2 regions of the Exiguobacterium sp. s194 genome follow, and region 1 is predicted to be linked to the other one. Evidence: predicted binding sites of a transcription regulator. Region 1 holds the regulator's gene; the other holds the start of a gene.
The links. Region 1 encodes LexA, which represses DNA repair genes until DNA is damaged. Its sites were predicted from a motif close to CGAACATATGTTCG; they were not measured.
Positions count from the first base shown of each region.

Region 2: a site for LexA is predicted at 1,455-1,468, ahead of parE (DNA topoisomerase IV subunit B). Genes of this name have one in related genera too.

Region 1 is NZ_JACSLT010000005.1:54,955-62,690, forward strand. It holds gene glnA (type I glutamate--ammonia ligase) at 1-1,165, shown strand, start outside; gene KNP85_RS07330 (DNA alkylation repair protein) at 1,322-2,422, shown strand; gene KNP85_RS07335 (metal-binding protein) at 2,510-2,950, opposite strand; gene lexA (transcriptional repressor LexA) at 2,950-3,570, opposite strand; gene KNP85_RS07345 (hypothetical protein) at 3,776-4,012, shown strand; gene KNP85_RS07350 (YneB family resolvase-like protein) at 4,085-4,729, shown strand; gene KNP85_RS07355 (DUF896 domain-containing protein) at 4,790-5,023, shown strand; gene tkt (transketolase) at 5,222-7,213, shown strand; gene KNP85_RS07365 (YneF family protein) at 7,337-7,567, shown strand; gene KNP85_RS07370 (ABC transporter transmembrane domain-containing protein) at 7,697-7,736, shown strand, end outside.
Region 2 is NZ_JACSLT010000005.1:177,762-185,497, forward strand. It holds gene KNP85_RS15895 (GGDEF domain-containing protein) at 1-598, opposite strand, end outside; gene KNP85_RS07955 (CoA-binding protein) at 952-1,356, shown strand; gene parE (DNA topoisomerase IV subunit B) at 1,486-3,453, shown strand; gene parC (DNA topoisomerase IV subunit A) at 3,456-5,861, shown strand; gene KNP85_RS07970 (DinB family protein) at 5,927-6,433, opposite strand; gene KNP85_RS07975 (NUDIX hydrolase) at 6,575-7,186, shown strand; gene KNP85_RS07980 (MBL fold metallo-hydrolase) at 7,201-7,736, shown strand, end outside.

The sequences.
Region 1 (7,736 bases):
CGAAGGGTTCGTACGCATCGAGGAATCAGACATGAACCTCTATCCAGACCTTGACACATGGGTTGTCTTCCCGTGGACAGACGGCAGCGGTAAAGTCGCTCGCTTGATTTGTGATATTTATACTCCGGACGGAAAACCGTTCAGCGGTGACCCGCGCGGCAATTTGAAGCGTAACCTCGAGCGCATGCAGAAGCTCGGTTTCACAGCATTCAACGTCGGACCAGAGCCTGAGTTCTTCCTCTTCAAGAAAGACTTGAACGGCCAACCGACACTCGAACTTAACGACCAAGGCGGTTACTTCGACTTGGCACCGGTCGACCTCGGCGAGAACTGCCGTAAAGAGATCGTCATCGAGCTCGAAAACATGGGCTTCGAAATCGAAGCATCACACCACGAAGTCGCACCAGGTCAGCACGAGATCGACTTCAAATACGCAGATGCGGTCACGACGGCTGATAACATCCAAACGTTCAAACTCGTCGTCAAGACGATTGCAGCGAAATATGGTCTTCACGCGACGTTCATGCCGAAGCCACTCTTCGGTGTCAACGGTTCAGGGATGCACGCCAACATGTCGCTCTTCAAAGGTGACACGAACGTCTTCTACGATCCGAACGGCGAAATGGAACTCTCTGACACGGCTCGCGCCTTCACGGCAGGGATTCTCGAGCATGCCCGTGCATTCACGGCTGTTTGTAACCCGACTGTCAACTCGTACAAGCGTCTCGTTCCTGGTTATGAAGCACCTTGCTACGTAGCATGGAGCGCGCGCAACCGTTCACCACTCGTTCGTGTACCAGCGGCCCGTGGTCTCTCGACTCGAATCGAAGTACGTTCGGTCGACCCGGCAGCAAACCCGTACCTCGCTTTGGCCACACTATTGGCTGCAGGTCTCGATGGAATTGAGAAAGACATGACAGCACCGAAGCCAATCGACAGCAACATCTACGTCATGGATAAGCCAGAACGTGTTGCTAACGGGATTGACGATCTTCCGGCTACGCTCTTCGACGCGCTCGAAGTACTCCGTACTGACAAAGTCGTCATGGAATCGCTTGGCGAGCATATCGGTGAGCACTTCCTCGAGTTGAAAGAAATCGAGTGGGATATGTTCCGTACGCAAGTAACAGAGTGGGAACGCGATCAGTACATGACGCTCTACTAAGTCGATGAACTGGGGACGTTAACCCTACCAATCAGAGTCCTGAACGAGTCTTCGCAAGAAGAACTCATTCAGGACTCTTTTTCTATCGTTCTATATAATGGGGAAGAATGTATGGCTAGATGAGCGGACTAGACGAAACTGAAGGAGATGGAAGACGTGGCCACACCGTTGAAAGAGGTATATCATGAGGATTTTTTGCTAGGATTTGGGCGACGGATTCAATCCGTGTACCCATCGTTTGATATACAAGCATTTGTCGCATCGATTGTAGATGAGTCATGGGAAGCGTTAGCGCTGAAAGGGCGTATGCGCCGTATTTCGACAAAGCTCGGGGAGTACTTACCTCAAAACTACGAGTCAGCTATAGATGTATTGGTTGAAATTGCAGACGATTGTGTCGGCTTTCCATATTTATTTTTTCCCGACTTCGTAGAAGTGTATGGACAGGCGGAAGAACATTGGGAACGCTCGATGTCAGCACTCGAACTCTTCACGCAGAAATCGTCTTCTGAATTCGCAATCAGACCTTTTCTGCTTCGTGATTCGACGCGAGTAATGGATCGCATGATGGCATGGGCCAAGCATCCGAATGAGCATGTGCGAAGATTGGCAAGTGAAGGCTGTCGTCCTCGTCTTCCGTGGGCGGAGTCATTACCGATGTTCAGAGAAAATCCGGCTCCCGTGTTTGCGGTTTTAGAGTTATTGAAAGAAGACCCATCATTATATGTAAGGAAAAGTGTCGCCAACAATCTCAACGATATCTCGAAAGATCACCCGGAAGCCGTGCTCGAAGTCTCGCGTCGATGGCAAGGCGAACATCCTCATACCGATTGGGTCATCAGACATGCGTGCCGAACATTGATCAAATCCGCACATCCTGACGCCTTAACGCTGTTCGGTTATACGCAAGAAACGGATTTGACCGTCAACGCATCGATTTCGATACATCCGAACGTGCTCAGCATAGGAGAGACGTGCGAGATTCAGTACGATGTGTCGATTCGTCCAGGCGATGGCGCCTATATTCGGGTCGAATACGCCATCGATTTCATAAAAGCGAACGGGAAAGCGAGTCGTAAAGCTTTTCTGCTAGCGAACAAAATCGTCCCCGGGGGTGCGCGACTTGTAGCGAACAGGATGCACAGTTGGGCAGATTTGACGACTCGTCGGCATTATTCAGGGGAGCATCGTGTCGTTTTGCTGGTCAATGGACGAGAAGTGGCAGAACATCATGTCATGTTGCATAAAAGTTATTGAGCTTCTATATAATAAACAGTTCAAAAAGGGCAACCCAGTCTCTACTAGACGGGCTGCCCTTTTAGGTGTATGGCATAAATGTTTGGCTTAAAAGGCACGTTTGAAGAACGTGGACGCATAGTCGAGCGTCGTATGTAGCGTCGTCGCGAAAACGAGTCCGAAGAAGCATGCGGCCCCGTTCAGGTCGAGCCACGATCTGACAGCTTCCTCATACGGCGTGAACGTGAGCACGAGCGTGAGCGGGAAACCGAGATAGATGACCCGGATCAGATCGCTCAAGAGCGGAAAATGCGAGAATAACGACCGATGGGGCATAATCTTCACATAAGGGAGCCAAAAGCCCCGAAGCGGTCCCCATCGATAATAGGCGTCCGACTTTAAGTCAAGGTCCGGGGAGAGCCAGAACGTCCCGATTAGGGCGCCGAATAGGAACATGGTCGGAATATCGATGTCAATAAAAGGCGTGGCAATCGCAAGAGCACCGATTGCCACGAGATTCGTACGGGTATGTGTCTTGCCACTCGCCATTAGTGAATCGTACGGTATACACCGATGACCTTCCCTAAAATCGACACGTTATCGAAATACATCGCTTCGAGTTCATCGTTCTCCGGTTGAAGACGGACTTTCGAAGCTTCTTTATAAATCCGCTTCACTGTCGCTTCGCCTTCATCCGTCATGGCGACGACAATCTCTCCATTGTCGGCCGTGTTCTGTTGGCGGACGAGGACACGGTCCCCATCCAAGATGCCGGCGTTAATCATCGAGTCTCCCGATACCGAGAGCATGTAGACGTTGTCGGAACCGACGACGTGGGCCGGGAGCGGGAAGTGCTCTTCCACGTTCTCGATTGCCGTGATTGGCGTACCGGCCGTGACTTTCCCGATGACCGGCACGTACATGACGGCATCATGGTCTTCCACGACTGACATCTCTTCATCTAAAATTTCGATGGCACGTGGCTTCGTCTTGTCACGTCGAATCAATCCACGCTTCTCTAGACGGTCCAAGTGGCCGTGGACGGTCGAGCTCGATGCGAGTCCGACTGCCTCTCCGATTTCACGAACGGAAGGTGGATACCCTTTCGCCCGGACCTCGGCTTTTATAAAATCAAGAATCTGTTGTTGTCTTGCTGACATTTTTTTCAATGGATTTCACCTCGATTATGTCGAATAACCTGCGAACGCATCCTATTCTTTATGGGTTTAGTTTAACACAAGAACACATGAGCGCACAAACATTCGTTCGTTTTTTTCCACTTGACCGAACAGAAGTTCTTGTTTTATGATGAGAACAGATAAACGAACAGACGTTCTCGAGAACGTGTATTCTTATTCCCAGGAGGTAATCGTTATGAGAGACACAATCAATGGAATCATTTTAGTCGGCATGTTGGCACTTGGAATGTTCGCGTTTTATATGGTCGGGGAAATGCGCCACGATGTCGAAGTCGTCGCGACCGAACCAGTAATCGAGCATAGCGTCGAAGAAGAAGTCGCCTTGACGGAGGCCGAGTCGCTCGAGGCACAGCTTCTCGCTGAACGCGCTGAGAAAGAAGACGACAAGACGACGTGGTTCGCCGCCGAATAATCTTTTCTGATTGCGAACAGCCCCCGAACCTGTGTATCGTAGAGGGCGAATGGAAAGAAAGGAAGTGACGGGATGCGAGTCGTCATTTATTGTCGCGTGTCGACGAACAAGTCCACGCAAGAGACGTCACTCGGTCGCCAAGCGGACGAACTGACGCGGATGGCGAAACGTCTTGACGCTGAAATCGTCGATGTGATCAGTGAGCAAGAGAGTGGGTATGAGGTCAATCGGACGGGGTTGCTCGATTTGTTGGAGCACGTCTCGACATCTAATCTCGATGCCGTGCTCGTGAGCGATGACAGCCGCCTCGGACGAGGGAACGCGAAAATCGCCATCTTGCATACGCTCATGAAACATAACGTCCGCTTGTTGACGATGCAATCGTCCGATGAATACGTCGTCTCGGATGCCGAGAAGATGGTGCTTGAAATCGTCAGTGTCGTCGAGGAATACCAGCGTAAAATCCATAATGCGAAAATCTCACGCGGCATGCGTCGGGCGGTCGCGAACGGGTTCAACCCGCACCGCAACATCCAACATCACGATCAAGGCGGTCGGAGCCGAATCGAAGTGCCGATCGAAGAAATTGTCCAACTGCGCGAGCGCGGACTGACGTTCGCTGAAATTGCCGCCACGCTACGTGGTTTTGGCTATGAGGTGTCGAAAGCGACCGTGAACCGTCGTTATTTGGAGCACGTATCAGTGCCAGAAACTTGATTCCTGCTCGCTGATTTTGTACAGTAGAAGAACAAATTCAGTAGAGAGGGGGCGAGCCTGATGCTAGCACCTGAACAGTTGGAGCGAATCAATTTTCTCGCCAACAAAGCCAAGACAGATGGACTGTCATCAGAAGAGATGGATGAGCAGCAAGCGCTGCGCCAACAATATTTGCAAGCGTTCCGCCAATCATTCAAATCGCAAATGATGGGGATGAAGGTCGTCGATCCGGACGGGAACGACGTAACGCCTGAAAAATTGAAAGACGAGCAGAAACGACATCGCTCGGAGTGACCACGAATGCACATCCTATTTCATATAGGGTGTGCATGTTTGTTATACGCGAACGGCGATCAGGGGGACTTAATGGACTGATTTTGGACGAAAGGAAGTAAACGATTCCATCTAATGTGTTATACTAATTAATTAGTTGTGACACACGAATGAGTATGCTAAAATATGACGGGTAGAAACTTTGTAACAACAGAGAGGATGAAATTAGTGGAAACAACTACTAAAGAATTATTAGCGATTAACTCGATTCGGACGCTCTCGATTGATGCGGTCCAAAAAGCGAACTCTGGTCACCCGGGGATGCCGATGGGTGCGGCTCCGATGGCGTTCACACTTTGGACGGATAAGATGCGTCACAACCCGAAAAACCCGAACTGGTTCAACCGCGATCGGTTCGTTCTTTCAGCGGGACACGGTTCGATGCTCTTGTACTCGCTTCTTCACTTATCTGGTTACGACCTTTCACTCGACGACCTCAAATCGTTCCGTCAAATGGATTCGAAGACGCCTGGACACCCAGAGTACCGTCACACGGCTGGTGTCGACGCGACGACTGGACCGCTTGGCCAAGGGATTGCCATGGCAGTCGGTATGGCGATGGCTGAAAAGCATTTGGAAGCGACTTACAACCGTGATGAGTTCAAAGTGGTTGACCACTTCACATACGGGATTTGCGGAGACGGTGACTTGATGGAAGGCGTGTCGGCAGAAGCTGCCTCACTCGCTGGTCACTTGAAACTCGGAAAGCTCGTCGTCCTTTATGATTCAAACGACATCTCACTCGATGGCGACCTTCACAAGTCGTTCTCAGAAAGTGTCGAAGATCGTTTCAACGCTTACGGCTGGCAAGTGATTCGCGTTGAAGATGGCACGGACATCGATACAATCGCGAAAGCAATCGACGAAGCGAAGGCGGAAACGTCGAAACCGACCCTCATCGAAGTGAAGACGGTCATCGGTTTCGGTTCACCGAACAAGTCAGGGAAATCGGCCTCACACGGCGCGCCACTCGGCGAAGCTGAAATCGAGCTCACGAAGCAGTTCTACAAGTGGGAAGGCGAAAACTTCTACGTACCGAACGAAGTATACGACTTGTTCAACGATAAAGTCGTTGAGCCAGGCGCGAAGCATGAAGCGGACTGGAACGAACTCGTTGAAGCTTACAAGTCAGCACACCCTGAACTCGGTGCCCAGTTCGAGCGTGCAGTGAACAACGAGCTCCCAGAAGGTTGGGACAGCGAGCTGCCGACGTTCGAAATCGGTTCGAAGAAAGCAACACGTCAAACGAGCGGTGAAGTATTGAACGCAATCGCTAAAGCGGTGCCGACACTCTTCGGTGGTTCGGCTGACCTCGCGGGCTCGAACAACACGATGATTAAAGGTGCTGCAGACTTCGATGAAGATCCAGCAGGCCGCAACATCTGGTTCGGCGTCCGTGAATTCGCAATGGCAGCTGCCGTCAACGGTATGGCACTCCACGGTGGTGTCCTTCCTTACGGCGCGACATTCTTCGTCTTCTCAGACTATTTGCGTCCAGCGGTACGACTCGCGGCCCTCATGGGAATCCCATCGACGTTCGTCTTGACACACGATTCAATCGCGGTCGGCGAAGACGGCCCGACACACGAACCGGTCGAGCACTTGATGAGCTTCCGTGCGATGCCAAACTTGTCTGTTCTCCGTCCGGCTGACGGAAAAGAGACGATTGCGGCTTGGAAGCAAGCAATCACAACGAAATCATCACCGTCACTTCTCGTCTTGACGCGTCAAGCGTTGCCAGAACTCGAAGGCACGTCGATCGAAGAAGCGGCTAAAGGTGGCTACGTCGTCGCCGGTAACTCGAGCGAGGCGGACGTCCTCCTCCTCGGTACAGGTTCTGAAGTACACGTCCTCGTCGAAGCTCGCAAAGCACTCGCGGCTGACGGCGTGAACGCGGCTGTCGTCTCGATGCCTTCGTGGGAATTGTTCGAAGCACAGTCAGCAGAATACAAAGAATCGGTCCTTCCTTCGTCAATCACGAAGCGTGTCTCGCTTGAAGCGGGCGCGACACTCGGCTGGTACAAATACGTCGGATTCGGCGGTAAAGTACTCGGAATCGACAAGTTCGGTGCCTCTGCCCCTGGGGATCTCCTCATGAAAGAATATGGCATGTCGGTCGACAACGTCGTCGCTGCTGTCAAATCACTTTAATCGCTTACTATCAGTGGTGGCCCGGAGTTTTGGGTCACCACTTTTTTTACAGACGACTAGCGAATTAGCGTAATATAGTGTATAGTAAAAAACGATGTTTCATATGGTAGAGGAGGTTAAGCCTTGAGTACATTATTCTGGATTCTTCTGATCGTGGCAGCACTAATCGGGGGTATTGCGATCGGTTTCTTTATCGCTCGTAAATACATGATGAACTACCTCGAACAGAACCCACCGATCAACGAAGATATGATTCGTACATTGATGATGCAAATGGGTCAAAAGCCGTCACAGAAGAAAGTCAACCAAGTGATGCGCGCCATGAACGTTCAAATGAAGAACGAAAAGAAATAAACCGGATCGACCGAAGCACTTTGCGCCCGCAAAGTGCTTTTTGTATCCATTTTTTGTTAGACAATCGAACAAACTTTCGCTAATCTAAAAGAATAGTCTGAATTCAAGACAACATAGGGGGTGTTTCAGATTCGTGTATTCAAACAATTGGCTTGGTTCTTCAAGCTCG
Region 2 (7,736 bases), 120 kb from region 1:
ACAACCCGGTCAGCCCGTCCCGTGAGGCGAGCGTGTGTAACCGTTCGTTCGTCCGCTCGAGCTCGGACGTCACTTCGACGACGGACCCTTCGAAGACGAAAGACAGACCAGCAATCAAGGCGATCGTCGACAAGAGACAAAAGAGGCCCAATATTTGCTCGAAGGACGGCGTGAGCGGTTGCGTCCCTGTCGTCACATTCATATATAGGAAACCGTAGATGGTCATGGCGAGTATCGTCGAGGCGACCCGGATGGACCGACGGACGTTCGGCATGAAGAACACGCCATAGGCGACCGTGATGATGAAGTAGTGGACGTTCGCACCCCAACCGAGCACGACCGTCGAGATGATCGCGTTATAGACGACCTCGATGAACAGACCGACGAAGAACGCTCGATAATATCGTTTATGTACAAAATAAAAGGATAGCGTGTAATACAGAATGCTGAGTAGATTCGACCAGGCGAGTACCGTGACGCCGAGTTGCCAAAACGTGATCAAGAACACGACGTGGATGAGCCAAGCGAGCGCGTTCCCGTAAAAAGTGATGCGGTAATTATATAGTGTACCGCGACGTTCCTCATAGGCAGTTCCCACGCGAACACCTCCTGAACTTTAGTATACCGAACTGCCATCGATTTGCCCATGGGCGTTCGAGAAACGAGTCAATTTTACTATCTGAAACGCTTTAAATCGGTCCTTATGATTGCGTGAAATAGATATTTCACGCAACGTTTGTTCGCACGGGATTTTCCTCCGAGACACACATCAACCTGAGAACCGGAGAAATATCGTCATATAATCCGGTTTACATAATAAGTTATGGTGAACCAATTGATTTGTTTTAAAAATTTGAAAGAGTTACAGTTGTATGATAAAAGAAAATAAAGCTTGAAACGGTGATTCAGGTAAAGGTACACTGAGAACGTAAACAAAAGGGGGATTTCAGGATGGACGATCAACGTTTGAAACAATGGCTCACCGAGGCGAAGACGATTGCTGTCGTCGGCGTGTCAGCGAACCCGAACAAGACCGCGAACCAAATCGCAGACTATTTGATCTTGCAAGGTTACACAGTCATCCCTGTCAATCCAACGCTCGAGACGTGGAACGGACGCAAGGTCTATCCGACGGTCGAGAGCATCCCGGGGCGCGTCGATATCGTCGACGTCTTCCGACGCAATGAGTATTTGGCCGGCGTGGCCGAAGATGCCGTCCGACATGGGGATGTCGGTCTCGTCTTCAACCAGCTCGGGCTCACCAGCCCGGACGCCGAGCGGATCGCTCGCGATGCCGGACTCGACTACATCGAAAATCGATGCATCTATGTCGAGCACGCCCGCCTTCTCGGTTAAGACCTACCTCCTTGGTAGGTCTCCTTTTTTTCACGAGCCCCGCTCGCGGAGGGAGGCTTGCCAGAATCCAAAAACAGCTATACAATAGGATAGAAAAACGAACGTGTGTTCGAAATTGAGGTGACGAAGATGTCAACAGACTTATTTAATTACAATGAAGACGCCATCCAGGTGCTCGAAGGACTGACTGCTGTCCGGAAACGTCCGGGGATGTATATCGGTTCGACCGACCATCGCGGCTTGCACCATCTCGTCTATGAGATCGTCGATAACGCGATCGATGAGGCGCTCGCCGGATTCGGTGGCCAAATCGATGTGACCATCCATAAAGATGACGCAATCACGGTACGCGATCACGGGCGTGGTATGCCGACGGGGATGCACGCCTCCGGGAAACCGACGCCAGAGGTCATCTTCACGGTCCTTCACGCCGGCGGTAAGTTCGGCCAAGGCGGCTACAAGACGTCAGGTGGACTCCACGGGGTCGGCGCCTCGGTCGTGAACGCACTCTCGAGCAAGGTCCTCGTGACGATTTATCGCGACGGCAAAGTGTTCGAGCAGACGTTTGCCGACGGCGGGATCCCGCAGACGACGCTCCTCGAGACCGGAAAGACGCGTCAGACAGGGACGAGCGTCTACTTCAAACCGGACGCCTCGATCTTCTCGACGACGACATATAACTACGACACGCTCGCTGAACGGCTCCGTGAATCAGCATTCTTGTTAAAAGGATTGACGATCACGTTGACGGACGAGCGCTCGGATAAAGAAGAGACGTTCCATTACGAGGAAGGGATTGCCGAGTTCGTCCAATATTTGAACGACGATAAGGCGACGCTTCATCCAATCGTCTATTTCGAAGGGACGGAGAACGATATCGAGCTCGAGCTCGCCTTCCAGTTCACGGACGCCTATTCCGAGAACGTCCTCTCGTTCGTCAACAACGTCCGGACTCGTGACGGCGGCACGCACGAGGTCGGCGCCAAGACGGCGATGACCCGCATCGTGAACGAGTACGCCCGAAAGAACGGATTGTTGAAAGAAAAAGACAAGAACCTTGACGGCGGTGACGTCCGCGAAGGCTTGACGCTCATCGTCTCGGTACGGATCCCGGAAGAGTTCCTCCAGTTCGAGGGGCAGACGAAATCGAAACTCGGTTCGCCCGAGGCCCGTACGAGCGCTGATGGTGTCATGGCCAAACAACTGACGATCTTCCTCGAGGAGAACCCGCAGATGGCGACGATGCTCATCAAGAAGGCGATCCGCGCCGCCCAGGCCCGCGAAGCCGCCCGGAAAGCCCGGGAAGAGGCGCGCAACGGCAAGAAGAAGAAACGTTCGAGCATCTTGAACGGGAAACTGACGCCGGCGACGTCGAAGAACGCCGCCAAGAACGAACTGTTCCTCGTCGAGGGTGACTCGGCCGGCGGTTCGGCCAAACAGGGCCGCGACCGGACGTTTCAGGCCATCCTGCCGCTGCGCGGGAAGGTCATCAACTCGGAGAAGTCGAAACTCCAGGACATCATGAAGAATGAGGAGATTAACACGATCATCCACGCGATCGGGGCTGGGGTCGGCCATGACTTCGAGCTCGAGGACTGCAATTTCGACAAAATCATCATCATGACCGACGCAGATACGGACGGGGCTCACATCCAAGTGCTCCTATTGACGTTCTTCTTCCGTTATATGCGCCCACTCGTCGAGGCCGGCAAAGTGTTCGTCGCCTTGCCACCGCTCTATCGGATTTCGAAAGGGAAAGGCAAGTCGGAACAGTTCGAGTACGCTTGGGACGAAGAAGCGCTCGAGAAGCTCGTCAAAGTGTATAAGAAGGGCTATATCCTCCAGCGCTACAAAGGTCTCGGTGAGATGAACGCCGACCAGCTATGGGAGACGACGATGAACCCCGACACACGGACGCTCATCCGCGTCACGGTCGACGACGCTGCCGTCGCCGACAAGCGTGTCTCGGTGCTCATGGGAGACAATGTTGCCCATCGCCGCGAGTGGATCGAGGAGAACGTCGCCTTCGGCCTCCAGGAAGATGATTCGATCATCGCCAATGAACACGTGACTAAAGCGATTGAGGAAGTGATGTAACGATGTCGACGATTCAACACATTTTAAACTTGTCGCTCGAACAGGTCGTCGGTGACCGCTTCGGGCGTTACTCGAAATATATCATCCAGGATCGGGCCCTCCCGGACGCGCGCGACGGGCTCAAACCCGTTCAGCGCCGCATCCTGTATGCGATGCACCATGAAGGAAACACGAACGAGAAACCGTACCGCAAATCGGCCAAGACGGTCGGTAACGTTATCGGTAACTATCACCCGCACGGTGACAGTTCCGTCTATGAGGCGATGGTGCGCCTATCGCAGGACTGGAAGTTGCGTTACCCGCTTATCGACATGCACGGGAACAACGGCTCGATGGACGGCGACTCGGCCGCCGCGATGCGGTATACCGAGGCCCGTCTGTCGAAGATCGCCGGCGTCATGCTGACGTCGATCTCGAAGAACACGGTCGACTACACGCCGAACTTCGACGATTCGACCGAAGAGCCGCTCGTTTTGCCGTCACTCCTCCCGAACTTGCTCATGAACGGGACGACGGGAATCTCTGCCGGTTACGCGACCGAGATTCCGCCGCACAACTTGACCGAGGTGCTCAACCTCGCCATCGCCCGTCTGAAAGGTGAGGTCGAGACGACGAATGACGCGTTCCGTTATATGCAAGGACCTGACTTCCCGTCTGGCGGGATCGTTATGGGCAAAGACGGCATCTTGAAGGCGTTCGAGACCGGCAAAGGCAAGGTCATTATCCGTGCCAAATCGGTCATCGAGCCACTTAAGGGAGGTCGTGAACAGATTACCATCACCGAGCTCCCGTATGAGGTGAACAAGGCGAACCTCGTCAAGAAGATGGAAGAGCTTCGCCTCGACCGCAAAGTCGAAGGCGTCGCCGAAGTCCGTGACGAGACTGACCGGACCGGTGTCCGCGTCGTCATCGAGTTGAAGAAGGAAGCCGATGCGGAAGGTGTGCTCCATTTCTTCTTGAAGCATACCGATCTGCAGCTCGCCTATAACTACAACATGGTCGCCATCGTCAACCGGACACCGAAACAGATGGGTCTCTTGTCGATTATCGACGCATACTTGAAGCACGTCGAAGAGGTCGTCACTCGACGCACGACGTTCGAGCTCGACCAGGCGAAGAAACGCGCCGAGATCGTCGATGCGCTCGAACAGGCCATCTCGGTCCTTGACGAGACGCTCGAACTCATCCGTTCGGCCAAAGACAAGTCCGAGGCGAAGCAGAAGCTCATGGAGCGGTTCTCGTTCTCAGACCGTCAAGCCGAAGCGGTTGTCATGCTCCAATTGTATCGTTTGACGAACACGGATATCGTCGAACTGCAAAAAGAGGCGAAGGCGCTCCAAAAAGAGATCACTCGCCTCGCCAACATCTTGAACGTCGACGCGACGAAACGGAAGCTCATCTCGAAAGAGTTGACCGCACTCCGTGACGAGTTCGGCGACGCACGCCGCTCGGTCATCGAGTCCGAGGTCGAAGAGTTGAAACTGAAGACAGAGGTCATGATCGCCGTCGAAGAGACGATGGTGTTCGTCAGCCGCGACGGGTACGTCAAACGTTCATCGATGCGCTCATATGGCGCCTCGAGCGACGAGATGCCGGAGATGAAGCAGAAAGACCGTCCCGTCCTCGTCACCCAGGCGATGACGACGGACCACTTGCTCGTCTGGACGAACAAGGGCAGTTACTTGCTCATCCCGGTCCATCAGATTCCAGAGTCGAAATGGAAAGACGCCGGTCAGCATGTCGCCAACCTCGTGCCGATCGAAGGCGAACAAGTCGTTTCGGCCGATGTCGTCTCGACGTTCGACACCGACGCGCACTGTCTGTTTGTGACGCGTGAAGGCATGGTCAAACGGACACCGCTCCGTGACTATGACGCCCAACGCAAGTCGAAGGCGCTCATGGCGCTCAAACTGAAAGGCGACGACGAGGTCGTCTTCGCCGGCATCAGTGACGGGCCTGGCCAACTGTTCCTCGTCTCTGAGCGCGGTTACGGCCTCTGGTTCAAAGAAGATGACGTGCCGGTTGTCGGTCAGCGCGCTGCCGGCGTCAAAGCGATGAACTTGAAGGATGGGGATATGGTCGCAGATGCTTTCGCCTTCTTCACACCGCCACTGTTCGTCCTTGTGACGCAACGTGGAGCGGTCAAGAAGATGAAGCTCGAGGATCAGTTCGACTGCACGAACCGCAACTTGCGCGGGACGATGCTCATCCGCGAAGTCAAATCGAAACCGCACCAGATTCGTCGCGTGCTCCCGGTGCATGACGATGAGACGCTCCACATCATCGGGAAAGAGAAAGCGAAGACGGTCAAGACGAAGCAGTTGACGCTCTTGGACCGCTACGCCAACGGCTCGTTCGTGTTTGATGAAGAGACATTCGGAGAGATTGAGGACGTGTATCTCGATTGAGATCGAACTAAAGAAAACCCTGTACCAGAGACCATTGTCTTTGATACAGGGTTTTTCTTATGGATTCAAAGCTCGGCCTCTATCAGATAGCGCTCCAAATCGGCCTGTTGGCGCAAGTGATGCCGGGTATGCATCTCGATGAGGTCGTACCACTCCTGTGCGTTCAGCCAGCCAAAGCCGCCATGCCGTGCTTTGACGTCAGGGTTTGCCGCGCGGACGAGCGGTTCAAGTCGCTTCAAACGCGCAGACAATTCGTCGAGTCGTCGCTCGAGCGTCTCATGCTTGTCCGTGTTGTTCGGTGGTTGGTTCATCTCATCAGGTAAACGAATTTTAATCGGAGGGAACCCACCGGCCTGAAACAATCGTTCACCGAATTCGGTCTTTCCGAGCGGTTGCTCTTCGTGTGAGGCGAGACACCGTTCAATCTCGTCTGCATATTCCTCGGCCACCACGATGATATGGTCGTACATCTGCCCGATTGACCAGACGTCTGCTGCTGCCTGATAGCGCAACTGCCGTTCGGTATAGCCGTCCAAGTCTTCTTTGAACTGGGATAACACTGCGATCGACATATCGTTCCTCCTTTGCCACCGTTCTCATTTCAGTATATCACGGGGAGGATAGGTACTTTCTTATGGGAGCGGGTATTGCTAAAAGGAACAAGTCCATCGTTTGGCGAATGGGGTAAGAGGAAAAATCATGGGGGGATCACTATGTCTCAATGGCTCGACTGGGCCAAACGGCTCCAGGCGCTGGCACAGGCTGGCTTGACGTTCACGAAAGACGAGTTCGATCGAGAACGTTACGTCGAACTTCAACGAATCGCGACCGAGATGTTCGAACGACAGTCAGACCTCGCCTTGGAGGAGGTCACGAAACTGACGCACGTCGATGGATACCCGACACCGAAACTCGACGTACGCGGTGTCGTCTTCCGGGACGATGCGCTCTTGCTCGTCAAAGAGCGGTCGGACGGGCTTTGGACGTTACCAGGTGGTTTTTGTGAGGTCGGGTTGTCCCCGGCCCAAAATATCATTAAGGAGATTGAGGAAGAGGCCGGGTTTGATGTCGTACCGGTACGGCTACTCGCGTTGTTCGATATGCATCATCACGACCATCCACCGCTGTCGCAGCATTACTATAAACTGTTCATCGAATGCGAGCTGATTGGTGGCGAGGCGCAGGTGAGCCATGAGACGAGCGAGGTCGCGTTCTTCACGCGGGACAACTTACCACCTTTATCGACCGCGCGGAACACGCAGGAACAGCTTTATATGTGTTTTGAAGCTAGATGGCAAGAAGATTGGATCACGTTGTTTGATTAAGGGGAGGGGATATCATGAAAGTCACACGGATTGACCACGTCCATCAACTGACATTCTATGCGCCTGTATTACCGATTAACGTCCAGTTGATTGAGCGGGAGCTCGGACTCGTCTTGATTGACACCGCCCTCGCGCGCAATGCTGAAGCGATTTTAGCGTATATCGAGGCACAGGAGCGTCCGCTGCTCGCCATCTTGCTGACGCACGCCCATGGCGATCACGTCGGTGGTGTCGACGCCATCTTGAAGGCGCATCCGCACGCCGAGCTTTACGTCTCGAGGCGCGATGCTCGTCTCCTCGAAGGGGACAAGACGACCGACCCGGATGAGCGGTCACTCAAACTAAAAGGATCGCTCCCAACAATCCACTCCTTGCCGGATAAATTGCTCGACCCAGGTGAGCGCTTGTTCGGTCTGAGGGTCTATCCGGCAGCGGGTCATACGCCGGGCTCCATCGCCTATTTCGATGAAAAGGAGCGGAACTTGTTTGCTGGTGACGCGTTCCAGACCCGTGGGGGAGTCGCCGTGGCAGGGGATGTACGCCCGTTGTT